DNA from 3 places in the Corallincola spongiicola genome. Region 2 is predicted to be linked to each of the others. Evidence: predicted binding sites of a transcription regulator. Region 2 holds the regulator's gene; each other region holds the start of a gene.
What was found. Region 2 encodes sigma-54, which starts transcription at its own class of promoters, with help from an activator protein. Its sites were predicted from a motif close to GTTGGCACGNNNNTNGNNT; they were not measured.

Region 1 (10,832 bases), on a different contig from region 2:
AATTGAAGGTAACCGTCTGGTTCACATCGGCACCGCCCATATCCAAGCCCGCACCACCCGGAGGAGCAACCCCCAAGGGTTCAGTAACCACAGGGTTACCACCATTAACCGAAGCCACGGTGCCATCGGCATTAAAGTTCATATACATACCGGTTTGACCATTCGCACCGGTAGGCTGAGTTTGCGGCGGTGGCGGTGCAACAATATCGACAGGCTGCGAGCCGTTGGGATCTGTCATCGTAGTAAACATCGCCCACTGATTCGCTACGTTAGTATCCTTTACGTAATAGGTAGTTGCTACGTAGCTCTGCCCAAGGGAATCGTAGATAGTCAGTGATGTGGCAGCGTTATATGTGGTGTTGTCCGTCGGGTCAAAGTTTGCCGGATCTAAAGCCGTTTCACCCGCGGGCAAGTTCAAGCCAATATCGACATTAGCTGTTGGTTGCGGCTGCCCTGCTGAGGATGGGATCTGCAGCGGAATAGTCGAAGCTAACGCCACCGAAGAAACGGTACCGTCCGGGTTTACCGGAAACACGCGTAAAAATTGCCCTGCAGAGTTAACCATAAAGCTATTCTCATCCAGCTTAAATGCGCCAGCACGAGTCAAGTTAACGTCAAGATCTTCCGCGTTGGCTGAGGTAGCAAAGAAACCACTGCCATCGATCGCCAAATCCAGGGAGTTGTTCGAGAACAGGAATGAACCCTGGCTAAACTGCTGCGCCACATCTGCAGTAGTGACACCCTGGCCAACCGTTGTTTTCGAGTTACTAAACACACTAGAACTATAAACGTCGGCGAATTCAGCTCGCGACTCTTTAAAGCCGAAGGTGTTTACGTTTGAGATATTGTTGGCGGTAACATCAATATCTTTCTGAGCGGCGTTAATCCCACTCAACGCAATATTAAAAGACATAACTTCATACTCCCATTTATCTGGTGTTCGCTTGGCCTGTTTTAGCCTTTAGCAACTTCAAGAACGTCACTTAAGCGGAATCCACCCTGTATACCTTGCAGATTTAATGCCACACCGTTGGCGCCACTAATACTGACGCTATCAACCTTGGCGTAAGTAGAGATTGGCAGTTCGACGCTGCTATCTCCCTGAAGAGCGTATGCCTTCACTACATAATTACCCTGCGGCAACTGATTGCCGCTTGCATCTGTACCGTCCCATTCAAAGCGGGCATTTCCAGCCTCCTTTGCCCCCATCGTAATGGAATGCACCACCTGCCCTGTGGTGTCTTCGATGCGAACGGTGACGTTATTTGTTGGCGCAGATAAACTCACGACACCATCAATGCCTGTGGTATCCGTCTTATGGCTATAGCCTGTCGGTACCAATACCTTTTGGCCCACCAAAGATGAAGCTTGTAGTGCTTGGCTCGAACTCATAATGGAGTTCAAACCTGTCATCTGTTCATTTAGTTGACCGATGCCTTCCGCCGTTGTAAACGAGCTCATCTGCGCCACCATCTCAGCGTTCTCAACCGGTTTAAACGGATCTTGATACGCCAGCTGCTGAGTCAAAAGCTGAAAGAAATCTTCCTGCGACAACATGGTGTCTTTCGGTTGATCACTGATTTCCGTTTGCGGCTCTTGCCAACTCAACTGATCGATATAATTGCTGCTTCCGCTTATCTCACTCACAATTAGCTCTCCTTACCCGACTTACTTGCCGAGCTGAAGCGTACGATTAAGCATCTGCTTTGCCGCATCAGCGATCTGAACATTGGTTTGATAACTTCGAGAAGCCGACATCATGTCCGCCATCTCTTCAACGGTATTAACGTTAGGCTTAAAGATATACCCCTGTTCATCCGCCATCGGGTGCTCAGGATCATATTGTCGAATCAGTGGCTTATCACTTTCGACGATCCCTTTCACCTCAACCGGAACAGCACTCTGGTCGCGCATGGCGCTGTCAAACTGCGCTGCAAATACCGGATGTCGCGCACGGTAAGTGGTATCAATACTGCTCGACACACTGTCAGCGTTAGCGAGGTTACTCGCGGTGGTGTTCAGACGGATAGACTGAGCACTCATTCCTGAACCTGCGACATCTAGAACGTTAAACAGACTCATGCCTATTCTCCTTTAATTGCTGAAGTAAGACCGCGGAACTTACTGCCTAAGAAGGTCAGCGAGGCTTGATGCTCCAAGGCATTTTGCAGGTAGTTATTCCGCTCTACCTGCATATCAACCGTATTTCCGTCGCCCGTATCAGGTTGATTGGGCACGCGATACTTAAGCTCGCCGGTCGGCGGCAAATTGACATTAAAATGCCGCTCATTAGTACTTGCCATGGCAAAGCCCTGCCGCGTCTGCGCATTAGCTAATGCCTGCTTAAAATCGATATCCTGCGCTTTGTATTGAGGGGTATCAGCATTGGCGATATTACTAGCCAAGACTTCAGCCCGCTGGGTACGGATACCGACAGTGTGCTGATGAATTCCCAATGCGCGATCAAAACTAATAGCCATAACGATTCCTCCACTGAAATTGTAAAAGCAATAGTCATGCCAAAGAATTTTTGGCGCTTACACGAAAGGCAAAAGAAGCAATACAAATAGGACAGACAAAAAATGCGCCAACCATGGCGCATTTTTAAGATAAGCAGATTGAGGGAGTAACCAGGCTACTTCTTCACTTTATACACGATCCCCGGATTACAACGGATCATCTCAAAATCATCACTGAGCCCAGTGATCGACTCTGACGCGCCAAGAAACAGGTGTCCTCCCGGGTTCAATGCGCCAGCAAACTGCTTCAATATCTTAGATTTCACTTCAGGAGAGAAGTAAATCAGTACGTTACGACAAAAAATCAGATCAAAACGCCCTAACAAGGCGTAACTATCCAATAAATTACAGTGACGGAAACTGACCAAGCCTCGCACTTTCGCATTCAAGCGCATTTTGTCGCCTGATGCTTCAAAGAACATACGCTTTCTTTCTGGAGACAAACCGCGAGCCAACGCCAAAGAGTCATATTCGGCGAGCTTACACTGCTCCAACATGCTATTGGATATGTCTGTCCCAAGTATCTTTCCACCACCCGGTAATGCCCCCGGCTTATTTTGCTGGTATTCCAACAAACTCATAGCAATAGAGTATGGCTCCTGACCCGAAGAACTTGCCGCCGACCAAATTTTGACGGGGCCACGATGACGAGCATATTCAGGCAGAATACGATTCTTCAACAGTTCAAAAGGATAGGTATCTCTAAACCACAAGGTTTCGTTGGTTGTCATCGCGTCAATCACTGATGCGCGCAGCTCTCGCTCTCTAGGCTGCATCGAGCGACGGATCAACTCAGACATCGATGCCAAACCGAACTTATTCATCAAAGGTGACAAGCGGCTTTTTACCAAATACTGCTTGTTTTCGCCCAGTACGATACCGCACTGTTGCTCTAAAAAGTTCCGAAATTCATTATATTCGGATTCAGCTATTGTTTTATGTGGCACGTCTACACCGTCTACTCGAAAGCTATCATGATTATTTATTACTCTTCTCTATCGCTTGAGTAACCGCACCAGCCAGTTCATCCGGATTGAACTTTGGAATAAAGTCATCTGCACCGACCTTCTTCACCATGGCTTCATTAAATACCCCACTCAAAGAGGTATGAAGGATGACATATAACCCCTGCAACTTGGGATTATTTCTAATTTCAGCGGTTAAGGTATACCCATCCATTTCGGGCATCTCAACATCTGAAATCAACAAAGCATATTTTTCTCTAATATCGTCAACGGATTCAGCCTCTTCTTTCAAAAGATCTAAGGCTTCTTTGCCGTCTTTTACCAGCTTGGTGGTCAACCCCAACGAGCTGAGGGCTCTATTGATCTGATTTCTCGCAACACTGGAGTCATCAGCAATCAAAACGGCACGGCCAGCAATTGTATCGGCTAACGTGCGATCAATCAGATCACCGCTAACCTCGGTATCTGTCGGCGCTATTTCATCGAGAATTTTCTCAACGTCAAGTATCTCAACCAGTTCGTTCTCTATTTCCGTCACAGCTGTGAGATAACTATAACGTCCGGCCCCTTTCGGCGGAGGTAAGATCGCTTCCCAGTTGATATTGACGATCCGTTCTACTGACTCGACCAAGAAGCCCTGAATCGAGCGATTATACTCAGCAATGATAATAAAGCACTTCGACAGATCCTGAATTGGGCGTCCGCCAATCGCTTGGCCTAAATCGATCACGGAGATGGTTTTACCGCGAATGTGAGCAAGGCCTCGAACAAAGGGGTGTAAACGGGGAATGCTAGTCAATGGCGGGCACTGCAGCACCTCCTTGACCTTGAACACATTAATGCCAAAACGCTGACGCCCTGTCAGTTTAAAAAGCAGCAATTCCAGCCTGTTTTGGCCAACCAACTGAGTCCTCTGATTGACCGTGTCTAGAATACCCGCCATAGCTTACTCCATCATTTAAAGGCACGCTTATTGCAGCGCTCCTTTTATAAATTTGCGTGACTGATGTTTGACGGACGGAACGCCTTCATTCATCTGACACAATACATAGCATAGTAAACCTATGAACAGATTAACTAAAACTCTAATATTTTTTATTGTCACAAGTTCACAGTTTGTGCATGCCAATGAACAATGGGAGTCTCACCAGCGACTACAAAACTTAGCTGAAACCTTTATTGCAGCTCAGTTTCCCGACGACAACATCAAGCGGGATATCACCGCGAATAAAATAGATGCACGCTCACGATACACACTATGCGATTCAGATATCGAAGCGGCGATCCCCGGAAAACAGCGCCTCAGTCGGAATGTCACCGTACAATTGCATTGCAAAGGCTCATCTCCCTGGCGGCTCTATCTGCCAGTAAAAATTAAAGAGATGCGCCAAGTCGTCGTCGCCAAAATAGGCCTAGCGAAAGGCACAGTGCTTAATCGGCAGCATTTGAAAATAGTTTATCAAGAAAACATGTTAACGAGAGGCAGCGTCGTTTCTGAGATGGAATCTGTGATCGGTGCCAAGCTTAAACGTCAGGTACGTGTCAACTCTCCCATCTTGGAGCAACAGCTCTGTGTTGTATGCAAAGGAGAAACAGTTACAATCGTGGTGAAGTCCGATGTTTTTCATATTCGAGCTGACGGTATAGCGTTAAGCGATGCCAGTCTCGGCGAACGAGTGAGAATTAAAAACAGTCGGTCAGGAAACACCCTTGAGGCACAGGTGTCTGCAGTCGGAGTAGTGACTGTCGCTATCTAACAAAAAAATACCAAATTAGTATTAAAGTTTGTCAGGTGGTTGCCGATAAAGGGATAGCGAGATTTTATCCCACGAGGAAGCACAAATGGCGGTTGATCTGAATAAGATTGTGCCTGGGAGACCACAGGATGTGGTGGCCAATAAGCAAGCGAGACAGCAAAACGTCCAGCAGCAGGCCACAACACAGGCAAAAGCACCTGAACAAAGTGCCAAACAGGCACAGGATTCGGTTTCAATAACACCGCAGGCGCAGCAACTGGCGCAAACGCAAAAGGCGATGGCTAAAGCACCTTCTGTTAGTCAGGAGAAAGTCGCGGAACTGCGTAAGGCGATCAGTGAGGGGAACTACAAAGTAGATCCTGACAAGCTGGCGAAAGCGATGACAAAACTGGAGTCTGAGCTGTTTGGTATAAATTAGATACCAATCAGGAGTAAAGCGCTTGGAAAACCAGGACCCTATCAAACAACTGCTGGATCATCAGGTTCAGCAGCTTGAGGCGTTGCAACGGCTGCTAAAAGAGGAGCTTGAGGCTCTAAAGCACCGCGATATAGAGAAAATCAACGACATCTCGCAACAGAAAACCCATCACTTGACCGCATTGCAACAAGCCGATGCGCAACTAGCCCCTTTACTCGCCAGCAAAGAGAACGCCAACCACAATGAGGCTCGGCAACAGATCGAACTGATGTTAGAAACCTGCAAGCAACTCAATGAGATTAACGGTCAAGCGTTAAAAATGAGTATGGCAGGATTAGCGCGATTACAGAGCATGCTGGCAGGTGTTAGAAATGAAAAAGCAGGGGTAACCTACGACCAAACAGGTCAGGCAAAATCCGGTGGCAAACTGGGGCATGGCTTTAAAGTTTAACTTTATCGCCCTGCCGCCTGGCAAGATTATTTAGTCGAATGACTGTCCGTTAGCTGCATCCAGCCGTGTTGTCGGTATTCAACTCGCTGTTCAACACGCCAAAATGCGTAACCCACTGGCGCCACTAACAACCAACTTAATGCTGAATCGCGGGTCGCGGCAAGTACCACACCACTAATACACACAATTAAAAAGGGTAACGCCTCATAGAGCCAAAACGGTCGGATCCGATCATGGACTCTGCGTTGATTCTTGCCATTATCTTTCCGCCGATAATTAGACCGCAAGATCCAAATATCAGCACCACCAAGAAATAACAAAATGGCAAACACTTGCCCCCAACCAAGCTCAAAACTGGCGATACCGATAAACCCAGCTGACAAATAAAGATAGGGAAGTAATTCATATACAGGGCGCTTCATCATTGCTGTCATCCTCGCGACGATGAAACTGGATAGCGTTACAGCAGCCTGCCAGTTCAGTTAACAGTTATCTAAAGGTTAGTGCAGGATTTTTGAAGCGGGTAATTTTTCATACCCGCTCAAGAAAAAATAAACTTGATACGATTTCACGGATAAGGCTAATAGTACTGAACGTCGTGAATTCGACGGGGCGGATTAAGTGATTGATAGACACGCTGTACATCAGCCATGTCCAATTCCAGCTCCGTAGCATAGAGATCGCCTAATGGGTACGTTCTGATAACCCTAGCTCCGCGCACAACACCACTAACAGCTACTTGCAGGCGATCTTCCGACAGCTCACTGCCTCCCATGCTGCTGCCAGCAGTCACTTGTTGGCCATAAATCTGTTCAGCAAGTTCACGGTAAGCATCCAATTTAGACGCCCTTATCGCTTGCAACATTCGTGTATTTTCATCCAAGCCAGGCTGCGAGCTGATCGGGGCATAGCCAACGGCATGCAAAACTGGATAGTGATCTGGGGGCACAGATTCCCACTCCACATGCTTGTCAAACATCTGACTGCAGCCAGAAAGCACCAAGGACAAAAACAACATCACTGATATCTGAATATTCATCATAACTGCCTCTGTCATCACCCTTGTTTCATCAATTGCACACCGTCTCGCATACTACTCGGCGCGATCTCGGCGAGCAGCTCATTGGGGATAAATCCCTGAGCAGACCCGACCACAATTTTGCTGGCAATATCCACCAGTCGCACATTGACCTGCACCCCCTTAGACATCGGCTGCAGCGTTCCGCTAAGCACTTGCACTATGGGCAGGTCACCTTTTAATTGGTTGAAGTTACGACTAAAAACAAAATCTCCTGTCGACGTCACCTGGATGTCATTTCGCAGCTTAAAGTCGACGACTTTACAGCCCTGCTGTTGCATTTGAGTAATAAAACTTTCCGCTAATGCTGTGCCCAACGGAGAGCTGACATTTAACGTTTCAATATCGACAAAAGAAGCGACAGCCATCATTTTGAAGCAACGTTGCGACATCGTGCCAACAAGCTCTTCAGCCATCGCCTCAACATGACTACTGATCATGGCTGAACGACTTTTGCTTGCCCAAGCCTCATCAGACAGCGCATGGGTCGCCACCGGCTCAATTGGCATCCGAGGCTCCTCAGCAGACATTTGTGGTGTCTCCGTCGCGCATGCAGAGAGCATAGCGACGAGAAGCGGTAGATAACCATAGGATGCAAAACGCATACTGACCTCTTATAAAATGCGATTACCCTTAGTATCGGCAACCTAACTAAAGGCTTGAGTGTCTGGTCGAGCTAGCTCTAGCCTGTCTCCACTAGCCACCTTTACGAATAATCATTCCTGATTGCGGTTCACGAGCAACGTAGCCTCCCGCGGCAGGCATACCTGCTTGCTCCACAAACAGTGACAGCGGCAAAAATGTCGCCGCAGTTGCCACTATTGCCCGTGACTCAACGCCGACGATCCTTGCTGTGACCTGCATACCATTGCTACCGCGCACTAAAGTGCCAGTCAAAATATATTCAATAGGATGGCGATGCTGTAACCGCAGGTAATCTCGACTTAATGTGAAATCCCCTTGGGGTGTCACATCAATGTCTCCAGTAAACTTGAAGTCGATTAAGGTCCAACCCATTTGCTGCAGTTCAACCATCACCAATTCAGATATCTGATTGCCATATATATCTGTACTTTCCAGCGTACCGATATCGACAAAACTGGTCACAGCAATCGGGGTCTTTGCTGACACATAACGGCTTGAACCAATCAGCTGCAGCGCCATCTGTTTCACATGCGTAGCAAGGTCTGCGGTCTGTATCGGTGGGGCTGACTCAGGAATATAAACAGCCTCCTCTTCGCTGGTCGAGCACGCGGCCAATCCCAGGCTTATGGCCATCACCAAGAGGATGCTTTGGAAAATTCTTAAAAGGCCCATCGGCTTCTCTACCCCACGTCAAAGGATTGTTCTCACCTAAAACAAAGCAAATGCTGTGCCATAGGCTCATAAATTTAGTCCCGCACGACTAACTGGCCTAATTTTTGCGAGCACCTTACACCATTAAAAGATAGTCATTGATTTGACACCGCGTTAGTCACTAACGCCTGCCGCCTCAACAGACTGGAGCAAATGATGAGAAACAAACTGCTAGCCTGCCTCCTGTTGCTTTTTAGCGCCCCGAGCCTAGGGATTTGGTATGAAGCAGAAGGCCGCGCAGCTATCTATTCAGGCGATGTCGCCAGTGCCAGAGAGCGAGCAACACAGCAAGCGATCCAAAATGCACTAGTTCTTGCCGGAGGAACGGTCACAAGCCTGCAAGAAGTTGCCGCCGGCAAAATCGTTAACGACCAATTTGAGATCCGCACCGCCGGAACCGTGCGAGATGTGCGCGTGCTTTCGGAGCGTCGTAGCGGAGACACGCTGTTTATTACGATCCATGCTGATCTCTTTCCACAGCAGTTACAATGCCAGAACGGCAGATCAAGAAAGTCACTGCTGTTGACACGATTTAAGGTCAACGATCGGATCAATGCGCGCACTGGCAACATTGACGAGATCGGTTTGCATACCAGCCAATGGCTGTACGACCATCTTAGAGCGGAGAGTCTGCACAGTTATCCAAAGCGCTGGTTAAATGAAATATCAACCTTTAACCCTTCCCTTTACAACAACCGCAGCGTGGTTTCACCACTCCTACCGCTGGTCGTGACCGAGAAAACCAATACCCAGTTAGTACTGTTTGCAGAGATCAGAGATCTCTCCTTCAATGGTGACCTGCCGGTTCGCAAATGGCAGCAGTGGCTCTACTCACCGCCAGAGCGGAATTTCGAACTGATGGTTTATCTTATCGATGGTATCAGTGGCGAACTGACGCTGGAGAGAAGTTATCGCAGTAAAGCCCCGTGGGAGTTTAAAGCAGAAGAAGCGGTGGCTTTAGGCTCTCGCCAGTTTTGGGAATCAGCCTATGGTAATGCCGTCTCCGATGTCATGTCGCAGCTACTCACAGATATAGATACGACACTAAGCTGCACTCCGGGACGCGGCCGCATCACCCATGTAAGGAACGACGCAGTTGAAGTCGATATCGGAGTCAGCAATGGCATCCGTGTTGGTGACCGACTAACCCTGCTGCACCGTGCTGCTCATGATGGGCAAGACAACCAACAACACGTACGACTCCTGCCCACTACCGTCCAGTTACGGATCACTGAATCCTATCAAAACCGCGCCGTTGCCCGAGTGACCGATCCGGCACTACTAAGCGGCGTTCAGATCCATGATCTGGTCGAACTTACCGGTACGCTTTAATTTCAGCGTTAGACCAGTATAATGCTGACCGCCGACCTCGTCGGCGGTAAAAATATTCGCTCCCGTGGCACAGCTGGATAGCGCGGCCCCCTCCTAAGGGGCAGGTCACAGGTTCGAATCCTGTCGGGAGCGCCATTTTTACCGAGTCTATTTGCAATATCCCCCATCATCAGGGCAAAGTTATCTCCTCTACCACCCGACTATGGACTTCAATATGCGTGCACTCTATGCCACGGCTTTAGCATTATTCATCTTTCTGCCCTGCTCTGTCATGGCCGCTATTTCCCCCGCACTTTTTGAAGTCAGTAAACAAGGGCATACCAGCTATTTCTTTGGTTCTGTGCATATGGGCGAAGCCCGCTACTACCCACTTCCTAGCGCCATTGAGCAACGCTTCAAGCAGAGCCAAAGGCTGGTGATGGAAATCGACATGGCCGATGAATCCGCCATCCAAATGGAAATGATGCAACTCATGATGCAGCACGGGATGTACCTCGATGGCAGCGATCTAAAAACCCACATCCCCTCATCGCTATACCGGCAAACGATGAAAACGGCCGAGCGCTTGGGCGTGCCTGCCAACAGCATTCAGCAGTTACGTCCATGGGCCGTCGCTCTGCTCATTGGCCAACACTATTATTTAACCATGGGTTTAGATCCAAATTGGGGAGTCGACCAGTACTTTAGTCAACAGGCAATAAAAACCGGTAAAGCCATTTATGGCTTAGAAACCCTTGCCGAACAGATTAATGCGATGTTGGCAGCTGACGGCGAAGGCAGCAGTATGTTGCAGCAAGTACTGGACGAAGCAGACAGCAGCAGTGACTACACCCAACGCATGATGACCGCTTGGGAAAAAGGTAACAGCAGTGAACTTAGCGCCATATTTAGTGAAGAACTAGACGACACACAGGCGGATAAACTGTTTGTTGAACATCTGCTATTAAAACGGAATC
Region 2 (10,832 bases):
CTGCTGATGGACACTGTTCAGTTGTTCGATCGCTTGGCGGATCGCGTCGGCATCGGCATGGCGCATCAGCTTACCAATCAGTTGCAGCTGGCGGCGATAGCCCTCTCGAGTGTTGCGGATCCGTACAGCCAGTTTCACTGCATCAGCCAGTGACTCTTCTAATGGGATTTTGGCTAAATCAGCTGGCTTTAACGTGGTCAGCTGTTCTCCCAGTTTTTGTAAAGCAAGCATTTCTCGCTTCTGCTGAGATTTTGAGATCAGCTCTTCGTCTGGCTGATTTTTGTCTGAGGTCTTACCCATGAAGATATTGAACTGTTTTTTTAAGGAAGATGAGTAACCTATACCACATGGATCACTGATCTATCCAGTCAGAAGCTGAGAGTTGAGGCCGATTGCAGTATTATGAGGTTAACGATACCTCAGATGGTGGAATTTTTGTGCAGCAGGACGAATTTGAACAGCAGTTACCCATATTAAAGCAAGCCGTGGAAGATGCTTTGGCGTTGGCTAAGTCTGAAGGCGTGAGTGGTGCCGAAGTGGCTATCAGCCGTCAACAGGGGTTGTCGGTGTCGATGCGCAAAGGTGAGGTTGATACGCTGGAGTTTAACCAGGATGGTGCGCTCGGGATCAGTGTCTATATGGGGCATCAGAAAGGATCTGCATCTACCTCCGATCTCAGTAAAGAGGCGTTGTCTCAGGCGGTGAAAGCAGCCGTTCATATCGCAAGTCATACGTCTGAAGACCCCTGTAATGGTCCTGCTGAGAAAAGCTGGTTAGCGACAGAGGTACCGGACCTGGATCTCTATCACCCACAAGCGATGGATGTGGAACATGCGATTGCGGTGGCAAGCCGTGCAGAAGCGGTTGCTCTGGCCCATGACCCTCGCATCGTCAATAGTGATGGTGCCACTTTTGGTACGCACAATGGCACCCGGGTTTACGGAAATAGCCATGGCTTTCTGCATGGCTATCGAAGCTCGCGACATAGCTTGAGCTGTGTGGTGATCGGCTCTGAAGGCGAACAGATGCAGCGAGATTATGGTTATTCTGTCGCCCGAGATCCGGCAGCGTTATGGAGTGCAGAAAAGGTTGGTGAGGAAGCCGCCCGCAAGACCGTCGAGCGCCTTGGTGGCCGCAAACTGGATACCTGCAGTGTGCCTGTATTGTTTTCGCCCGAGATGGCGGGTGGCTTTGTCAGTCATCTGGTAGCCGCTATATCTGGCAGTAACCTTTATCGTCAATCCAGCTTCCTGCTGGATCAGCTGGGCGAGAAGATATTCCCTGAGTTTTTCAATATCACCGAACGTCCGCATTTGCCAAGGGCACTTGGTAGCAGCCCATTTGATTCGGAGGGGGTTGCCACTGTTGAACGCGATATCATCAGTGACGGTGTATTGCAGAGCTATCTGTTGACCAGCTATGCGGCTCGCAAAATGGGAATGGCGTCGACCGGCCATGCTGGCGGGATCCACAATTGGCAAGTGGCCAGTACCGATGGTGATCAAAAAGCGTTGTTGCAAAAGATGGGCAAAGGCTTGTTGGTGACAGAAGTGATGGGGCAGGGCGTCAACATAGTGACTGGTGATTACTCCCGTGGTGCCGCTGGCTTTTGGGTCGAAAATGGTGAGATCCAGTTCCCGGTGGAAGAGATCACTATCGCTGGAAATCTTAAAGATATGTTCCAACAGATCGTCGCAGTGGGTAACGATGTCGATTATCGCGGCGCGATGCACTCAGGCTCTATTCTGCTGGAGAACATGCGGGTAGCGGGTAACTAATCGGCTATGCATGACAAAGGCTGTTGGCAGCAGCCTTTGTCGGTAACTCTGCGTCTAGCGGCTAGAGCAATAACCAGGTGGCCACACCCAAGAAAGCGAACAGACCGACAACATCGGTAATGGTGGTGAGCACCACGCCACCGGCCAGTGCAGGATCGATATTCATTCGCTTCATTAGCAGTGGGATCATTACACCACTGGCTCCAGCACAAACCATATTCACCAACATGGCAAACGCGATCACCGCCCCGACTCTAATATCCTGTTTCCATACTGCGACTACTGCGGCGATCAATAGTGCCCAGATCAGACCATTTAACAGCCCGATTAATGCTTCTTTGCCTAGCAGCCAGCGCGAGTTGCTGTCACCAATGTGGCCTAATGCCATGCCGCGGATCACCAGTGTTAGGGTCTGACTGCCGGCGATCCCGCCCATGCTGGGAACGATGGTCATCAATACGGCCAATGTGGCCATCTGCGCTAAGGTGTCTTCAAACAGGTTACTGACAAAGGCCGCCATGAGTGCGGTCAGGAGGTTGATCCCCAGCCATACTGTGCGTCGTTTGGTACTTTTGAGAACTGGGGCAAAGGTATCTTCTTCATCATCCAGACCCGCCATGCTCATCATCGAGTGTTCGGCGTCCTCGCGGATAATGTCGACGACATCATCAATAGTGATACGGCCCAGCAGGACTCCTCGGTCATCAACCACGGGCGCGGAGATCCAGTTGTAACGTTCAAACATCTGGGCAACTTCCGTTTCCTCCATGTCTGCAGGGATCTTTTCTGCCCCCGTGTCCATCACATCGGCAATGGTGGCGCTGGGGTTGGCGGTAACTAAGGTGGTAAGTGAAACTTGCCCAAGTAACTCGTCTCGAAGATTAACCACATAGAGGTTATCGGTGGCCTCTGGCAGTTCGCCTTTCAAACGCAGGTAACGCAATATCACATCGACAGTGACATCAGGGCGCAGAGTGACAGTATCCGTATTCATGATCGCGCCAGCGGTCTCTTCAGGATAGGAGAGGGCGGCTTCAACCCTGTGCCTGTCCTGCGCGTCCATTTGTGCCAAAATCTCGCGATAGACGCTGTCTGGGAGACCACGTAACAGGTTGGCTAAGTCATCGGTATCCATCCCTTCGGTGGCCGCTGCGACCAGTTCCGGGTCCATTAAGCGGATAATGCTGTCTTTTACATCTTCCGACAGCTCTTCGAGGATCTCGCCATGCAGATCAGGATCGACCAGCTGCCATAGGACTGCACGGCCCTTAGTGGGGGTAGACTCAAACAGAAGGGCGACATCAGAAGGATCCATCTCCTGCAAAATGCGGCGAACATGGATAAACATGCCGCTATCGAGGGCATTTTTTACCTCTTTTAATTTTTGTTGGGTAAGGTCTTGCTCTAAAGTTTCAGCCATCGCCTTAAGCCCTCCAATCGATTAAAAAAGTTCGATAGCGGAATTGTATCGTAACAACCAGAAAAATAGAGAGAATTTTTCTTTAACAGGTGAGGATTATTCGTTTTCGTCGAATCTGTCATTGATCAGGGACTCAACGGCATCCAGTGCCTGCTGTGCTTCATCCCCTTCGGCAACGACCTGGATCTCTTGCCCCATGCAGGTTTCCATCATCAGCAGTCCCATGACACTGGCGGCGGAAGCGGATTTTCCTTGATGCTCAATCATCACTTCGGCATCAAATTTGTTGACCAGCATGACTAACTTGGTTGCTGCACGGGCATGCAAACCCAGTTTGTTTTTTATCAGTAGTTTCTTTTCAATGCGTTGTGTCATAAAGACTAATGACCTAGTTCTCGGTGACGGATCTGAATTTCGTTACGTAACTCTTTGAACTGTTTTGCCAATGTTTCGGCAATGAACACAGAACGGTGTTGTCCACCGGTGCAACCGATAGCGACGGTTACATAGCTTCGATTGTTCAGTTCCAGATGTGGCAACCAGGTATTGAGTAAGTTGTTTATCTGCCAGATGAATTTGGCCACGATAGGTTGGCGGCTAAAAAACTGCTCAACAGGAGCATCTAATCCGGTCATGGGGCGTAGTTCTGGTTCCCAATGGGGGTTGGGTAAGAATCGTGCATCAAACACATAATCAGCATCTTGCGGAATACCGTATTTAAAGCCAAAGGACTCAAATACTAAAACCAGATGGCGATCAGCATTGCCTAGTAACCGTTCTCGTACCAGATCGCTGAGCTGATGTATCGACAGCTGAGAGCTGTCTATCTGAAGATCGGCACGGGAGATAAGCGGTTCAAGTAAGCGCTGCTCTGCTTCAATCGCTTGCTCCAGAGATACACCATGTTTGGAGAGTGGGTGAAGCCGTCGAGTTTCGCTAAAGCGCTGGATCAATGCACTTTGCTGCGCGTCCATAAACAGAACCGTACAGCGGCATTGCTGACATAAAAGGTCGAGAATTGTTTCCAGCGTATGTGGATCTTCGGGCAGGTTTCTGACGTCAATGCTGACGGCGATATCGCTATAGTGTCCACTTACCTGAGCAACCAGTGTCGGTAGCATGGCTACCGGCAGGTTGTCGACACAGTAGTGACCTAAATCCTCCAGTACGCGAAGCGCAACACTTTTGCCTGAGCCTGAGCGGCCACTGACAATTGTTAGTTTGGGTTTTGCGGCCACGTCAGTGCTGGTCATGAATCGGTGATGATTTCGTATAATTGTTGATCGTTAGCGGCACAGCGGAGCTGTTTGAGGACTTGTTTATCTGACAGTTTGGCGGCGATAGCCGACAAGGTCTTCAGATGTTCCTGACAACTCTGTTCTGGAACCAAGAGGGCGAAAATCAGATCCACCGGTTTGTTATCAATTGCATCAAAGGCGATAGGCTCATCGCACTGCAATAACACGGCGACTGCTTTATTGGCGTTAGTGATCCTACCGTGGGGAATGGCAATGCCGTTACCTATACCGGTACTGCCTTTCTTTTCACGTTCTAGAATACTTTCGAAAATGGCTTTGTGGCCATGTTCTGGCAAGTGTTTGGCTGCCAATTCACTGGCCATTTCTAATATTCGTTTCTTACTTGAACCATGGACTGCACTTCGGGTGCAGTCCAGGCTAAGTATGGATGATATATCCATAGACATCTCTAGTGAGCGTTTAGCTTTTCTTTGTGTTTTATTACTTGCCGATCGAGTTTATCGATCAACGAGTCAATAGCTGCATACATATCACGATGCTCTGCATTCGCAAAGATCTCTCCACCATTTAGGTGCAGTGTGGCTTCGGCTTTTTGGGTTAATTTCTCAACATTGAGGATCACGTGGACATTGTTGATGTGGTCAAAGTGGCGCTCTAATTTACTAAATTTTCCGTCGACATACTCTCGCAGAGAGTCTGTTACTTCTACATGATGGCCGGTAAGATTGATTTGCATAGACCTCATCCTTATTTAGTTTTATTGCCTGCTATAGCAAGCTTTTTCGCTGATTTGACGGTGGAATAGACAAGGATTCCCGATACTTCGCAATGGTTCTCCGCGCTACCTGAATTCCCTGATCTGCCAGTAGGTCAGCAATCTTGCTATCTGACAAAGGCTTATTAGGGATTTCTGCCGCCACAAGTTTCTTGATTAACGCTCTAATTGCCGTTGAAGAACATTCTCCGCCACTTTCAGTACTGACATGACTGGAGAAGAAATACTTGAGTTCGAAAATACCCCGCGGGGTATGCATATATTTTTGTGTGGTTACTCGAGAGATGGTGGACTCGTGCATATCAACCGCTAAGGCAATATCATTGAGTACCATTGGCTTCATCGCTTCATCGCCGTACTCAAAGAAGTCGCGTTGGAACTGTACAATACAGTTGGCGACCTTGAGTAGGGTGTCGTTACGACTTTCCAGACTTTTGATAAACCACTTCGCTTCCTGCAGGTGGGAGCGTATATATTGACTGTCAGTGGTGTTCTTTACCGTCCGGCTCATCGCTGCGTATTGCTGATTCACTTTCAGCTTGGGTACCGAGTCGGGGTTTAGCTCAACCACCCAACGTCCAGCTTTTTTCATTACCGACACATCGGGGATCACATATTGCTCATCACCGCTGATCACTGCGCTGCCGGGACGCGGATTCAACGATTGGATCACCCGCAGAACTTCACGGAGCTGGTCTTCTTTCAGTTTGGTCTTGCGCATCAATTGGCGATAATCCCGGCTGGCTAGCAGGTCAATATACTGGCCAATAACCTGGCGGCACTCTTTTAGCCAAGGTGTCTCTTTGGCAAACTGATTGAGTTGTACCAGCAGACACTCCTGCAATGTGCGGGCACCTACGCCAATGGGATCGAACAGTTGTACTCGCTTAATGACCGCTTCTACTTCATCAAGTTCGATATCTTCCTGCCCTAAAGAAGTAAGAATATCGTCGGCGGTGACCGTCAGGTAACCCGATTCATCAATCCCATCGATTATCGATGTCGCAATGGCTCTGTCGACATCTGTGAACGGGGTTAATTGCATCTGCCATTCCAGATGATCTTGCAACGACTCTGTGGTTTCGCCTTGATAGGTAAAGTCGGCGTCATCACTGAACGAGGAACCTGAAACGGGCGCTGCTGAAAGGTGGTCATCCCAGGTTGTATCGGTAGGCAGTTCTTCATTGATTTGTTGTTGGTTGAGCGCCTCAGATGTTTCCATGGCTGCATCTTCGCGCTCTTCCGACTGATTATTTTCAGCATTAGCCGTGGTTTGTTCCAGCTTGTCAGTCGCGGTATGGCTTTCACCATTAACTTGCTCACTGGTTTCTTCCGCTTCGTTTTGCTCGAGTAGCGGATTATTATCCAGCGCTTCTTGGATCTCTTGCTGAAGGTCGAGCGTCGACAATTGCAATAGCCGGATTGCTTGCTGCAATTGCGGCGTCATGGTGAGTTGCTGACCTAAACGTAACTGTAATGACGGTTTCATCTACTTCCGTGACATTTAAAATAATGCTGTTGCTGTCATCGTTAATCGGCACTCAAAAGAGCCCGATGTATCAACGCTGGTTACTTACACTATAGCCGGAATTGTTCCCCGAGATATACGTCTCGTACCTTTTGGTCGGCTAACACTTGTTCCGGTTTTCCTTCGGCGATTAACTCTCCGTGGCTAACGATATAAGCATATTCGCACACATCGAGTGTTTCTCGCACGTTATGATCAGTGATCAATACACCGAGACCACGGTCTCTAAGGTGTTGAATAATCTTTTTTATATCTGTGACTGAGATAGGGTCTACGCCAGCGAAAGGCTCATCCAGCAGCACGAACCTAGGTTCCACAGCCAGCGCTCTGGCTATCTCTACTCGACGGCGTTCACCACCTGACAGTGACATACCTAAGCTATCTCTTATGTGAGTGATGCTAAACTCTTCTAGCAGATGTTCCAAGGTTTCCGTGCGCTGTAACCGGCTTAACTCTGGACGGGTTTGCAGTACTGCCATGATGTTGTCAGCGACACTGAGCTTACGAAAAATGGAGGACTCCTGTGGCAGGTAACCGATCCCCTTGCGTGCTCTGATATGCATGGGTGAAAGGGTCACATCTTCATCGTCAATCGTGATGCGCCCTTTATCGTTGGGTACCAGTCCAACTACCATATAGAAGGTGGTTGTTTTACCTGCCCCATTCGGTCCCAATAAGCCAACTATTTGGCCATCATTCAGCGCTAAAGAGACATTCTTAACTACTTGTCTATCTTTGTAGCTCTTGGCTAATTGACTGGCTTTCAATGTCGCCATGGTTTATTCCTTATTTTCGCCGAGCTGTTGTTGCAGCTGTTCGGGGAGAAAAATGGTTGTCACGCGATCATCTTTATCTGTGCCACTTTCTGCGACCATTTTTTGTTTGGCGATATCGTAATGAATAGTTTCGCCTTTCACTACGCTGTCTTGCTGCGTCAGTACCGCTGCGCCAGTTAATTGGATAGTGTTATCTGCTAATCGGTAACGGATCTCTGCAGCTTCGGCATGCATTTTTTGGCCATTTTCCAAGACCTGACTGAACTTCGCTGGTTTACCGACAGCGATGAGCACCTCTTTTCCTGCGCCTGCGGATTGCTCAACCTGCAAAGTGTCGGCAAAGATCTGTAATGTGCCTTGATTTACCGTGACGTCGTCAAAGAAGGAGATAATGCCTTTTTGAATATCGATACTTTGGCGTTTTGCATCCACGCGGACTTCTTTATTAAAGTCACTTTCAACGGCGCCTAGGGAAGCCGATGTGGTCAGCAATAAGCCGACTAAGCTGAAGGTGAATCTATTTTTCAGGTTCATAGGTCGCTTTTACATCATTTAGCACTTCGATGTGCTCTTGTTCGACGTTGCCCTTTAATCCAACTCCATCGAGTCGGTAGCCAGGCCCTTTTACTGTGACTGGTTGATCACTGCTGACATCATTGGTTGTCAGGTCTATGTCAACATAATCTGTCAGTAAGGTATTGGTTTGATTCTGTGCTGTTAGCATGGTGATCACAACATCTTCTGATAAACGCAGTAGGTTGTTTTGCTCTAATTCACCATGGCTTGCGTTTAAGGTCCAACCAGAACGCTTACCGCTTGGGTAGACGACTAACTTGGGCGCATCAAATTGCGTAAGAGTCATCGAACCAGTGTAATACTTCATGTTGCTGGCCCAGATTTGATTCTCTAGCTGACCCTCTTGGTTGTAAATCCTGCTGCGCAGTGTTTTGGCCGTATAGTCAGGCCGCTGTTGTCCTTGATTGTTCGCATTAATATCGATCTCGGACTTTAGCAAACTCTGATAGTAGTAGAGCCCGATGGCAGCCCCAAACAGTATGACGGTAAAAAGAATAACCCGGTTCATATGCTCAAACCTTGGCTTGTCTCTAATTTGTCTTGTGCTTGCAAAATTAGATCGCACACCTCTCTCACTGCTCCTCGCCCACCCGGGATCACGGTTTGATAGTGGCTAAAGCGATGGAGCATGGGGTGAGCATCTTGCACGCTGATGGCGAGTCCGACCTGTTGCATCACCGGGGCATCAACCAGATCATCGCCAATATAAGCGCACTGCTCTGGCGTTAAGTTGGTCGTGGTAAGAAGGCTGGAGAATGCTTGCACTTTGTTATCTTGGCCTTGGAAAATATGAGCAACACCCAAAGCGGTCATGCGCTGTTCAACGATATTCGATTGTCTACCTGTGATGACGGCAACCGCGACGTCTGAGGATTGCAGGGCTTTAATGCCATACCCATCTCGAGTGTGGAAAGCTTTTAGTTCTTCGCCATCGTTGCCAAGATAAATTCGGCCATCGGAGAATACGCCGTCAACATCGCAAATCAGTAGTCGAATTCGCGCTGCTTTTGCCAAGATGTCGGCTTTAACATGGCCATAAAGTGTCTGAACGGTTTCTGTCATCACTTCTCTCAACATGCTTCTTTGGTGCGCTATAGCCAAGCTTAGCGTAAGTTACTGAATAAAAGGATCTGGTAACCGATAAAGCAGGCAGCTAATAGGCCGCCTTCCCATTTGGCCAATATCCGTTTACCACGCCAGCCATAACAAAAAATGAACAGCAACACCGTTACCCCAATCATTATCGGTATATCGCGATACAAGGCTTGCTCGTCTATTTTACCTGGCGCCAATAGCGCTGGCATGGCAAGTACAGCAAACAAATTGAAGATGTTTGAACCGATAATATTACCCAGTGCCAAATCGCCTTCATTTCGCAGGGCGCCGGCCACACTGGCGGCTAACTCCGGCAAACTGGTGCCAATGGCGATGATCGTTAAGCCAATGACTAGATCACTGACACCAAAATAGTGGGCCAGTTCAACCGCGTTTGTGACGAGAAGCTCACTGCTGCCTAATAACAGTAGAAGTCCAATGGCCAGCCACAAGACGGCTTTGGCTGTGGGAAGATCGCTTGGGATCTCTGCTTCAGCCTCCGTAATCAGGGGATCTCCAGCCTTGGCTTCCTGCATCGATATACGCATCATCAAACCAGTAAATGCAATCAGACCGGCAACTAACAAACAACCATCAATGATGCTGAGGTTGAGATCGAGAAACATCGCACTGACACCAAACGTAATTAGCAGCAAGAGCGGGAACTCACGTTTGAGAGTGGCCGAGGATACTTTCAACGGGCGTACTAAGGCGGTAATTCCCAATACCATGGCTATATTAGTAATGTTGGAACCTAATGCGTTACCCACCGCCGTGTCGGGGTTGCCATTCAGGGAGGCGGATGCCGCCACGAGCATTTCTGGCGCAGAAGAGCCGAAAGCGACAACAGTTAAGCCAATGACAAGGGGGGATATTCCAAGGTTTCGAGCCAGCCCGGCTGCGCCATAGACAAATTTGTCTGCGCTCCAAACCAGCACTATGAGGGAAACTATGACAATGAGAGCCGGAATTAGCATAAGGTTTTAATCTTTGACCGTTGATAAAAGATGCAAGGAAAGCGCCATTTTGGTGGCAGAGAGTGACATTTTTTTAATGATATGTCGAACATAGCAATAATCAGAAACAGTTTTTTGAATAGTTTTCGATTTGGTCGCGAGACGTAAAAAGGATACAATCAGCGGCCCGCTAAAGGGACAATGCGGCCAACTGGCCCCGAGAGTCGGTAGAGGTTATGGAGCATGGCAACTGAAAACGTTGTTGATATACGCAATCTTACATTTCGTCGTGGCCAGAGATTTATCTATAAAGATCTGAATTTGACCATTCCCCGTGGCAAAGTGGTTGCCATTATGGGGCCTAGCGGTATCGGCAAAACGACCCTCTTGCGTCTGATTGGTGGCCAACTAACACCGACTAAAGGTGAGGTGTTGTTCGACGGTGACGACATTCCAAGCATGAGCCGACACCAGCTTTATGAGGCTCGGAAGCGGATGAGCATGCTTTTTCAAAGCGGCGCTTTGTTTACCGAGCAGGACGTTTTTGACAATGTGGCGTTTCCTATTCGCGAACACACTGCCCTACCAGAAGAGTTGATTCGTTCTATCGTATTAATGAAGCTTGAAGCCGTGGGGTTAAGAGGGGCTAGGGATTTAATGCCAAGTGAG
Region 3 (10,832 bases), on a different contig from region 2:
TTGGCCACAGCCACCACCGCTTCATGCTGGCCAATCACACGTTTATGTAGGCCTTGCTCCATATTGAGTAACTTAGTTCGTTCCCCCTCAAGCATTTTGGCAACAGGGATCCCTGTCCAGCGGGAAAGAACTTCGGCTATCTCATTCTCTGTCACGCGATTACGCAGCAGTTTCATGTCCTGCATTTCAGCCTGGCTGGCTAGATCCAACTGCTTCTCTAACGCTGGAATGCGCCCATACTGCAGCTCTGACATTCGGTTAAGATCGCTAGCGCGACGAGCCGTATCCAGCTCCATTCTTGCCTGTTCTAATTCAGCCTTAATGTTTTGCGTACCAGATAACGCCGCTTTTTCTGAAGTCCATACCTCTTCAAGCTCGTTATAACGAAATTCGCCCTCTTTCAGCTCCTCATCAAGCTTATTCAGGCGCTTTTTACTGGCATCATCCGCTTCTTTTTCCAGCGCCTGACGTTCCAACTTCAATTGAATAATTCGACGCTCTAAACGGTCAAGCTCTTCCGGTTTAGAGTCAATCTGTATACGAATGCGTGAAGCGGCCTCGTCAATCAAGTCGATCGCTTTATCTGGCAACTGGCGGTCGGATATATAACGGTGAGACAAATTAGCAGCGGCCACAATAGCCGGATCAGTGATCTCTACCGCGTGGTGTAGCTCATAACGTTCCTTTAACCCGCGCAAGATGGCGATAGTGTCTTCCACGGATGGCTGATCCACGAGAACTTTCTGGAAGCGACGCTCTAACGCCGCATCTTTTTCAACGTACTGACGGTACTCATCCAGCGTGGTGGCGCCAACACAATGCAGTTCGCCACGCGCCAATGCGGGTTTGAGCATATTCCCCGCATCCATAGCACCTTCACCTTTACCTGCCCCAACCATGGTATGGAGCTCATCGATAAACAGGACGACTTGACCTTCCTCTTTCGAAAGCTCATTAAGTACAGCTTTTAACCGTTCTTCGAACTCGCCGCGATACTTGGCCCCAGCAAGTAAGCTCCCCATATCTAATGAAAGCACACGTTTGTTTTTAAGGCCTTCGGGGACTTCACCATTAATAATCCGTTGCGCCAACCCTTCCACAATAGCGGTTTTCCCCACCCCAGGTTCACCAATGAGTACAGGGTTGTTTTTTGTGCGCCGCTGGAGCACCTGGATGGTTCGCCGGATCTCTTCATCCCGGCCAATCACAGGATCCAATTTGCCCTGCTCGGCTCGTTCGGTCAGATCAACAGTATATTTATCGAGCGCTTGACGCTGATCCTCGGCATTTTGATCATCGACTTTTTGACCACCGCGGACTTGCTCTATTGCCTTTTCGACGGATTCTTTAGTCAGACCCAGCTCTCGTAACTGCTGACCAAGTTCGCCTTTGTCGTCAACCGCCGCTAATACAAATAGCTCACTAGAGATAAACTTATCTTTACGTTGCTGAGCCAATTTGTCGCATAGATTAAAAAGCGAAATAAGCGCCGACGACAATTGTACATCGCCACCGATCCCTTCAACTTTTGGCAAGCGATCAAGTGATGCGCCTAACTTACTACGCAATGCATTGACATCTGCACCGGCACTCTGAAGCAAGTGACGACCACTGCCACCTTCCTGATTAAGCAAAGACATCATTAAGTGGGCAGGTTCAATAAATTGGTGGTCACGACCTAAAGCCATCGACTGAGCGTCAGATATCGCGAGCTGGAACTTACTGGTCAACTTATCAATACGCATATTTGCCTCGACGGAGTAGCGACGTTTGACTTAGTAATTGGTATCTACAGAGGGATATTTCAAGTATAGAAGTCTGAAAAGCTGATCAAACTCAATCGCTCAGCCAAATAATAGCGGCCATGCGGCCTGTCACGCCATCTCGCCGATAGGAGAAGAAAGAAGCGGCATCCGTATAGGTGCATAAGTGGCTAAATGTGACATTCATAACGCCGATTGACGCCAACCTTTGTTGTGCCAGTAACGGCAGGTTTGCTAGGTATTTTTCGCCATATTCAACAAACGCTAAGGCAGCCTCGGGGGTAGCATCTAAAAATTGACTACGCACATCCTTGCCGACTTCAAATGCCTTAGGACCAATACAAGGACCTAACCAAGCGACTAGAGACGCTGGGTCGCCAGGATACTTCGCCACGGTCTTTTCAATGATGCCATCGACCAGTCCGCGCCAGCCAGCATGTATCGCGGCGATCCAATCGCCCTGCTTATCACACAGCAATACAGGTAAACAATCTGCAGTCATGATGGCCAATGGCATCGACAGCGCTCGGCTGGTCATAGCATCGGCACTTGGTGCTTCGCTATCCGAAGGACAAGAAACGTCCAAGATAGTAGTGCTGTGCACTTGATTCAACCAATACGGCGACTGGGGCAATTTAGCCGCCCCTTGCAACATGGCTCTATTCGTTAAAACGGCATCGGGATCATCAGAAACATGCAAACCTAAATTAAGGGAATCGAATGGTGGCTGGCTTACCCCGCCTTGGCGTAAGGAATAGATAGCCCGCACTTGGTTCGGTGCAGGCCAATCAACTGGCTGCCACAACTTTACCACTGCGGTACCGGGTTCTCTTTAAAGTCAGCTTTAAACGCCGCCACCATATCAAGCATATCTTCAGGTACAGGCGCCTCCCAGCTCATAAACTCGCCGGTGATAGGGTGAACCAACTCAAGCTTGGCTGCGTGCAGCGCCTGCCGACGAAACCCTCTCAATACGCTTAACAACTCCTCTGATGCACCTCGCGGCGGCCTTGGACGGCCACCGTATGTAAAATCACCAACGAGGGGGTGCTTGATGTGAGACATATGAACACGGATCTGATGGGTACGTCCGGTTTCTAGACGCAAGCGCAGTCGACAATGGGCGCGATACTTCTCCATCACCCGATAATGCGTCACAGACTCCCGCCCACCATGGACAACCGCCATATGAGTACGCTGCGTGGGGTGCCTGCCGATTGGCGCATCAACCCGCCCACCAGCCGTAAGCAACCCGTTAACCAAAGCCTCATACTCACGGGTTATTTCACGCGCCTGCAGCTGCTCGACAAGATGCGTTTGAGCGGGCACAGACTTCGCTACCACCATCAGCCCCGTCGTATCTTTATCTAAACGATGAACAATACCAGCGCGAGGCACTTCGACAATACCAGGACAATGATGCAACAGCGCGTTCAACACCGTTCCGGCAGGATTGCCCGCGCCTGGATGAACTACCAAACCAGCCGGCTTATTAATAACCAGGATGTGCTCATCTTCAAATACGATATCCAGAGGAATATCTTCCGCTTCCCACTCCCCCTGCTCTTCCAGCTGAGTCTCAACGGTCACGCGCTCCCCGCCAACTAACTTAAACTTCGGAACACTATGGACAGTCCCGTCGACACATACGTGCCCATCAAGTATCCACTGCTTGATACGACTACGAGAATAGTCAGGGAACAATTCGGCAACGATCTGATCCAAACGTTTACCATTAAGCTCGAACGGCACTTCGCCATTCAAAGATATTTTTTGCGCCATGAGCGACCTTATTAACACTATCAATAGCTCTTATTGTACAGTGCTATCCTGACTGGGGTACAATCCTTGCCCGAGAAAAAGCCTGTTCTAGGCGGTCAATTGGCATGATAACGATTAAATAATGAAAAAAGCCCTATTAGTTGCCGCACTTATCTCACTGTTAAGTGCCTGTTCAAACACCAACGAAAATGTTGAGCGCGTACCGGAAAAGTCACCGGCCGCACTATTCGAAGATGCGCAGGAATTACTTGAAGTAGGTAATTTTTCTAGTGCAACAAAGACATTAGAGGCTCTGTCATCACGCTATCCGTTTGGTCCCCACGCAAATCAAGTTCAGTTGGATCTGATATACGCTTACTACAAGTTGGGCGAGACAGCTCAAGCGTTGGCAACCTCCGACCGTTTTATTCGTTTAAACCCTACCCACCCAGATAATGATTACGTGCTCTATATGAGAGGACTAACAAACCTGGAAGCCGATCAGGAAGTTCTGCAAAATCTACTTGGCATTGACCGATCAGACAGGGACCCAAACCTTGCGCAGCAAGCATTTGAAGATTTTTCTAAAGTACTGGGGCGTTACCCGAACAGTAAATATGCTCCAGATGCACGCCAGCGGATGATTTATATTAAAGAGCGCTTAGCCAAACACGAGCTCTCCGTCGCACGCTACTACATCAAACGTCAGGCATATATTGCTGCGGCAAATCGCGGGCGATACATTATCGAAACGTTTTCCGATACTAGTTCCACAGAAGGCGCATTAGAGGTAATGGTTCAAGCCTACGACAAGTTAGGCTTACAAGATCTGAAAGCAGACGCTCAAGCAACGCTACGCTTAAATTTCCCTGAAAACCCTCTCGCTCAAAATAGCTAATAGTTTAAGGCTCTCAGTAATTGAGAGCCTTAAAACGAATCAAAAACGCTCCGTCAGCATAATTTACAAAGCAACCCGTCACTCAATACACTTAAATCATTAACAATCTAATTTTAAAGGACCTCTATTGGTCGGCCCGAATTTTGCATATGCGCATTTTCTTTATTCAATCCTAATGGAATAGCTAAAATGCTGCGCATCAAACAACTTTCAGTTAAAACTCTTATTTTCCTCACTAGTTTATTATTAGCACAAACTGCAAATGCAGGCGTTATCGTCGACCTAATCGGTGACAAGGACGGCTTTGGCATCGGCGTTCAAGATGGCGAAGGCTTCAGCTACAGCGATGTAGGTCCGGGCGATGGCGATGGCACAGATGTTTGGCGCAATGGCGACTACATCTTTTCACACACCTTTGACCTGACCAGTTTCGGTAGCATTGTTGACGCAACATTAGAAATATTCACTGGTGGTCAAGGGCTAAATGGCCAAAGCACAGTTTACTTGGATGGGGTTAATGTAGGTCTGCTAACTGATGGTGATGACACAGGACCAGAGTACAACTACGCAACGCTAGATATCTTTCAGTTAACAGACTTTGCTGCTTTACTCGACAATGCTGCAGAAATACGTATTGATACTGTATCAAGTGGTGACGGTTGGGTTCTCGATTATTCAGAGTTAACTATCTACACAGCTGATGCACAAGTTCCAGCACCGGCCTCAGTGTTGCTCCTCGGTTTGGCTGCGCTAGGTTTCGTAGGCTACCGTCGTAACTAGTTAATAATAACGTAAGTAAAAAAGGGAGCCTTCGGCTCCCTTTTTTACTTCATGATGCAACTCAACCGTGTAAATTAAACGGCGTCGGTACCCTCTTCACCAGTACGAATACGCACAACACGAGACACATCAGAAACGAAAATCTTACCATCGCCAATCTTTCCTGATTTTGCCGTATTGGCAATTGACTCAATGACACGATCCACATCTTCATCGTTGACAATCAAATCAATCTTCATTTTTGGCAGAAAGTCCACCATATACTCTGCACCACGATATAGTTCTGTGTGCCCTTTTTGCCGGCCAAAACCTTTTACCTCGGTGACTGTCATACCCGTGATACCGATTTCCGCTAGGGCTTCGCGAACATCGTCAAGCTTGAACGGCTTGATTATCGCTTCAACCTTTTTCATTCTGAATTCCTCTTTACTTACCAATTAGTTCGACCAAATCCTGAGCAAATAGGATAACGACGACCTTTGCCAATAATTCGTTTTATAATTTTGAGCCAACGGCGGATTGACGACCCTTGCGCACATAAAACCCACCAAACGCACAACATGAGAGCCACCCTTTCACTGTAACCAGCTGAAACAATTTCTGCTACTGATTTGTCCTGTTAGAGATCGTATTCGAGAATCAGATCAAGTTGATCGATTAGAGCTATCCAGCTCTTGCCGTTTTGCACAGCAGAGTTGTGCCTAAACAAACCATTAGCGTTTCCTTACGCTATTACATAACGAAATACGCACTTCGTTTAGTATGCAAAGGGCCTGAAAAAACACTAGAGAGAGGATTATTACCCTTGGGTTTACGGATCAGACTTACTTCACAGAACTTAATGTGAAATGGTAATAGAACTGTATTTATCACTCAAACGCTGGGCTCTGGTGTAATATAGGGTGCTGCAAGAAACATCTTAATGGTACGGGAATATCATGCGTAGTAAAGAGATTGGATTTACCCTACTTGAATTAGTCGTCACAATGGCTATCGTCGCGATTGTTGTTGCCGCTGCAGTGCCTAGCTTTACGACAACGGCGGCGAACTCTAGAGGGTTTGCCATGGCCAACGATTACTTCAACACGTTATCAGTGGCAAGAGGTCAGGCAGTGACCCTGTCAACAACCGTCACCGTCTGTAACCTTGATGCAAGCAATAATTGCAGCAGTAATTGGCAGAATGGTGTCACGGCCTTTATAGATTCAGATAATAACGGTAAGTTTAATGGCACAGATAAGAAGTTACGAGAAGTCGATGCTATAGAAGATAGAGATAAAGTGATTGCCAATAACAGTGGCCGGATAGTATTCAACCCCGAGGGTATGGTTTCAGGCACAGGAATAACAATCACAGTTTGCCCGAACAAAAAGGGCGATCAAGGAAGAGAAGTTATCGTTGCTATTTCAGGGAGAATAAAAATTCAAAGCTGGAGAGACGTAACCGCCATCAATTGCTAAAAACTAGGTCTGCCGAGAAAGCAGGCCTAGCTTATATTCGCAACAGCCTAATAATTTGATGCCTACTCACTTTCTTCTAGCTGGGCCTGCCAAACTTTTTCTATTTCCCTTGATGGCACGCTATCGTAAGAGCACTCAACCAGCCGATAACCAGACTTGCTGTTATTCCAGTCTTGTACTGGTCTTAACTCTTTTACTTGCTGCCGCGCTAGCATCTCATTGTTATGGGGAAAACTGATCCGCTGAACGTGTTGAATCACTTCCGTCCCTTGGCTCTTTTCATACAAACACAGAAGAGATACTTCAGCACTAGCATTGGCACTAGTAGCCATAAGCAAAATAGCGAACGCTGATGTCGCACATGTTATAATTTTCATTTCATTATCTCCAACAGTCAGCGACACTACCCTGAGCACCCTTAGTGCCAAGGTTATCAAGTGTGAGGTATCCGCAGCTTGAATCCCTTGTCGCTTGGACTCCCTGCGGGGACGCTTTGAGCGTATAGTCAAAAACAGTTGTTTGACTCGCACTAATCACATAATGGCCGTCCTCGGTCTCAAATCCACTCGAGGACGTTACTAAACCAAGTTTAGACAGATCTGTCGGGTATTTTCTGCTATCAAGAAAGTACTGTTCCATCAAATTCGATAACCTGACAAGTTCCCGCTTACCTTCTGTGCGATATGTCTTAGCCATATAATTTTGATAAGACGGGTAAGCGAACGAAGCCAAAATAGCAATGACAGCGACAGTTATCATTACCTCTATCAAGGTAAAGCCTTGGGATCGCCTCATTATTCCTTCTCCACACTATGGGTATTGTGCTTAATTAGATTAAACAACGCAGTACCCGGAGGCTCAGTAGGTATAGGTTTGCCATCTTCATCTGCGCACTGTCCTCCTTCACAAAGGACATCCTTCACACCGCCAGGGAGGAGTAACTGGGGCCGATCGGTCGTATCCGGGTCTGCATCAGCTTTGGGAGGCACAATTGTTGGCGCATCATACATAGGAAGAGTGCTGACATTAAAACTGGTTAAAGTCGTATTCACTCGACATAAATTACTAATATATAAACGTCCTACTCCAAAGCCTGGCTTACAGCCCTCCGACTCCTCGCCAGGAGTAAACGTCGTATGAAGTGAATAACCAGCTAAAACCCTTGATGGCCCCATAATTTTTTCACCCACACCATGACTGATATAGCAACCTTTGAAGTCAGACGTGTAGCCTGCCAAAACACTGAGTTTTTCTTCGTCTGTCGTCGCGGCTGCGTAGGCTGTCTGTGCAATATTTAAATGATACATATCAGCGATAGCAATGGTTGATGGGGGTGTTTCAGTATTCCAATCGGTTGGCTGAATATAGTTATCCTGCAGCATAAATTGGTAATCATTGGTATCAGTTCCCAGCGGACTTGGAATATCACCTGACCCTAACAGAACAAAATCTGCAGGCAACTCTCTCCGTCGAAAGATATCCACACTATCAACCGTCTCTTTTGTTATCTCATCATAATAGGTACGCGTGATCACTGGCTTGGTAAAGAAACGTCGATCGTCAGCGGCGACACTGCCACCGACTGACGCAAACTTAAATCCGCCCCACGTAGCCTTATCCGCTTCAGGAAAATCGAAGCGCCAAATATTACCACCAGTATCAGCGGCATAAAGACGGTCAACGAAGCCATCAATCACACTGTCTAACGTCGCCACTTCGCCAGGGAAGCTATCTGTCATCCCAGTCATTTCTACGTTTGTAGATGTGGTATCAGCGGGAGTAAAACTAAAGATAAGACTACCGTCTAGACCATCGACGACATAGATACCTCGACCCGTTGAATCGTTAGTACCCACACCATCGGTATCTTTATTAACACTATAACCGGCACCAAAAAACAGCACAGGTCTATTCGCACCAACGTTGCGAAGGAAGCCAACCGTCGGTTTTGACCAAGTCTGCGCTAATTCACCAAAGCCGGCGTCATCGCCGTCAATGGTCCATAAAAGTTTAGGTGCATCTGGATCAGAGATATCTAAGGCATAATAACTACTGCCCCCCCGTCGCATGCCAAGGTATGCAATCACTTTCTCGCCATCATTAACCTTACCGTCATTATTCGGATCTTCCTTATACACGGTAGCGGTGACATCCATGCCGTATACCTTCGGCGTTGATTCCGTATTCTTTCGCAACAAATTAGCTTTAGGCAGCAGCTCAAACGGCATAAATGCCCAACTTTCTTCAACTGTGTTTCCCTTGTCTTTAAAAAGGTGAACAAAGCCGGTGTTAGTGCCAAGCAAGATGCGAATATCATCGTTACCGTAATTGATCGCTACCGGTCGAGCATGCATAGGATCCCCCATGGAATCTTTACGCGCATCAGTATGAGAACCATCTGTATCTTGATCTTCGGTATCAATACCCTGTAAAAAACTGAGTACGGTATCGATATCTTCTACAGCGATTTGCATATGCGAAGCAAGCTGCTCTTGACTACCCGCTGCCGCCTGCAAATTGGAGCGGTTCATCACTTTTAAATTGCCAATTCCATCATTAAATTTTAAAGCTCGAGAACCAGCATTTGCTGTTAAAGTTTCCGCTACCCCGCCTTTATCAGCAGCTCCGCCATCAGCAACGCCCGATTGAGTCCAAAAAGTCAAGGCTCCATCTTTAATGCCACCATCAGGATTAAGCGCTTCGGCACCGTCCGCGGAGGATGCATCAACGACCTTTGTACCATCATCACTAAGCTTTAATTTCTTCAAATTACCAGCCCAGCGCGCTGTTTTTGATGGACTGAAAACTGCATAGTACAGATTATCAAGGATCTGGGTTCTATCTGAGCTGTCAGTCGCGACAGCAGGGGAGGTCACATTAGCATTGGCGCCCAAAATTTCTACGATAGCTTCTAGCAATTTGGCCTGTAATTGTGTGGTATTTTCGGCAGTAAAGAAACGTCCACCAGACCCTTCGCCCGCTTGCTTCAGGATCTCTTCCCCTTTTGAACTAAGACCAGTACCAAAACCTACGGTATAGGTCGTTACTTTCTGATCGCCCCCCTTTAGGGTGTTCACATCATTGGTTGCTAACCACTTTGTCAATGCAGGCAAATAACTGCCATGAACCTTGCCGCCAAGACCATTAAATTCACCTGAGATCGTACCATTAAGCACATTATCACTGACAGGATCTCCATCAGACATGAGGATAATGTAAACATTACCACTACATTCTTTATATGGGTCTAAATAGGCGCCAGAACTAACGCCGCCAGCGCGAATTGTGTAATCTGGGTTAGGGTAGCTGGTAGTATTCCAATTACGGCTTTCATCATTACCCCATCGTGCATTTTTTCCAGCAAGGTAACGGTAGGCCTCATAGGTAGACTCACAAAGCGGTGTATGACCACTGCCAGCCAATCCACTAATCAAATCCTGCAAATCTCCAGTTTGAGAGACGGTCCGGGACTTAATGCCAGCAACGACACGTCCAGCGTGATTAACAAGGCTAGGATTACCATCATCACCATTGTTTTTGTTAAATACCATCAAACCAAAGTCGGCACTCAGCGTTGCACCAATGACATTAGTCATTGACTCCTGAGCAATCTGCATCCGTGTATAACTTTTATTAGCAATATTGTCGTTATGATGCCATCGCAGGTAATTTTCGGAGTAGATAGTGACCGCCTCACCCAAACCAAATGCCGTGTTATTGACATAGCTGCCTGAATTATCCCAGTATACTCGGCTATCAGGGTCGCCCTGACCGTCAACAGGAAAGCCATCATGGGTGCTAACATAAGTCCCTGTGTGGTCTTTCATCTTGCCGTTATTTTTATTATTGCCTTCTTCTATGTCAGCAAAGCAATCGATCGGTAGACCACTTTTAGTATCTGAATTAACGCCACCAACAAGCGTGCCATTCACATCTTCATCAGGAAACTCTTCCCAGCTGCCGTCATTACCTGAATATTTATATTGACGAAGATAGCCGGAGAAAAAACCCTGCTCAGCGATTGTGTCTCTGGCCAACCGGCAATTAAGCAGTTTTCCCTTAAATTTTTGGTTATTACCACTCAATTCCGGTGGTTCGCCGCCACTAGAGTTACCCTTTACCCAATAGAAATTCGAACCATTGAAACCGGGCACGGTGCCACATGCACTA

Region 1: a site for sigma-54 is predicted at 8,550-8,568, ahead of EXY25_RS18010 (FlgO family outer membrane protein). Genes of this name have one in related genera too.
Region 3: a site for sigma-54 is predicted at 4,553-4,571, ahead of EXY25_RS16715 (PEP-CTERM sorting domain-containing protein). Genes of this name have one in related genera too.

What each region holds. Positions count from the first base shown of each region.
Region 1 covers NZ_SHLY01000009.1:70,193-81,024, forward strand. Annotated here, with positions in the region: gene flgE (flagellar hook protein FlgE) at 1-913, opposite strand, end outside; gene EXY25_RS17955 (flagellar hook assembly protein FlgD) at 955-1,647, opposite strand; gene flgC (flagellar basal body rod protein FlgC) at 1,669-2,082, opposite strand; gene flgB (flagellar basal body rod protein FlgB) at 2,085-2,480, opposite strand; gene EXY25_RS17970 (CheR family methyltransferase) at 2,636-3,466, opposite strand; gene EXY25_RS17975 (chemotaxis protein CheV) at 3,498-4,427, opposite strand; gene flgA (flagellar basal body P-ring formation chaperone FlgA) at 4,549-5,241, shown strand; gene flgM (flagellar biosynthesis anti-sigma factor FlgM) at 5,327-5,659, shown strand; gene flgN (flagellar protein FlgN) at 5,682-6,110, shown strand; gene EXY25_RS17995 (hypothetical protein) at 6,137-6,535, opposite strand; gene EXY25_RS18000 (LPP20 family lipoprotein) at 6,691-7,149, opposite strand; gene EXY25_RS18005 (FlgO family outer membrane protein) at 7,167-7,697, opposite strand; gene EXY25_RS18010 (FlgO family outer membrane protein) at 7,885-8,466, opposite strand; gene EXY25_RS18015 (flagellar assembly protein T N-terminal domain-containing protein) at 8,701-9,876, shown strand; tRNA gene EXY25_RS18020 (tRNA-Arg) at 9,935-10,011, shown strand; gene EXY25_RS18025 (TraB/GumN family protein) at 10,091-10,832, shown strand, end outside.
Region 2 covers NZ_SHLY01000004.1:237,592-248,423, reverse strand. Annotated here, with positions in the region: gene yjgA (ribosome biogenesis factor YjgA) at 1-300, opposite strand, end outside; gene pmbA (metalloprotease PmbA) at 393-1,778, shown strand; gene mgtE (magnesium transporter) at 1,840-3,198, opposite strand; gene EXY25_RS13295 (HPr family phosphocarrier protein) at 3,295-3,573, opposite strand; gene rapZ (RNase adapter RapZ) at 3,579-4,451, opposite strand; gene ptsN (PTS IIA-like nitrogen regulatory protein PtsN) at 4,448-4,897, opposite strand; gene hpf (ribosome hibernation promoting factor) at 4,906-5,193, opposite strand; gene EXY25_RS13275 (RNA polymerase factor sigma-54) at 5,225-6,721, opposite strand; gene lptB (LPS export ABC transporter ATP-binding protein) at 6,811-7,536, opposite strand; gene lptA (lipopolysaccharide transport periplasmic protein LptA) at 7,540-8,070, opposite strand; gene lptC (LPS export ABC transporter periplasmic protein LptC) at 8,054-8,620, opposite strand; gene kdsC (3-deoxy-manno-octulosonate-8-phosphatase KdsC) at 8,617-9,174, opposite strand; gene EXY25_RS13250 (calcium/sodium antiporter) at 9,216-10,184, opposite strand; gene mlaF (phospholipid ABC transporter ATP-binding protein MlaF) at 10,407-10,832, shown strand, end outside.
Region 3 covers NZ_SHLY01000007.1:205,302-216,133, reverse strand. Annotated here, with positions in the region: gene clpB (ATP-dependent chaperone ClpB) at 1-1,745, opposite strand, end outside; gene pgeF (peptidoglycan editing factor PgeF) at 1,837-2,577, opposite strand; gene rluD (23S rRNA pseudouridine(1911/1915/1917) synthase RluD) at 2,571-3,545, opposite strand; gene EXY25_RS16720 (outer membrane protein assembly factor BamD) at 3,667-4,422, shown strand; gene EXY25_RS16715 (PEP-CTERM sorting domain-containing protein) at 4,612-5,202, shown strand; gene EXY25_RS16710 (P-II family nitrogen regulator) at 5,277-5,615, opposite strand; gene EXY25_RS16705 (GspH/FimT family pseudopilin) at 6,141-6,662, shown strand; gene EXY25_RS16700 (hypothetical protein) at 6,725-7,039, opposite strand; gene EXY25_RS16695 (type IV pilin protein) at 7,044-7,457, opposite strand; gene EXY25_RS16690 (pilus assembly protein) at 7,457-10,832, opposite strand, start outside.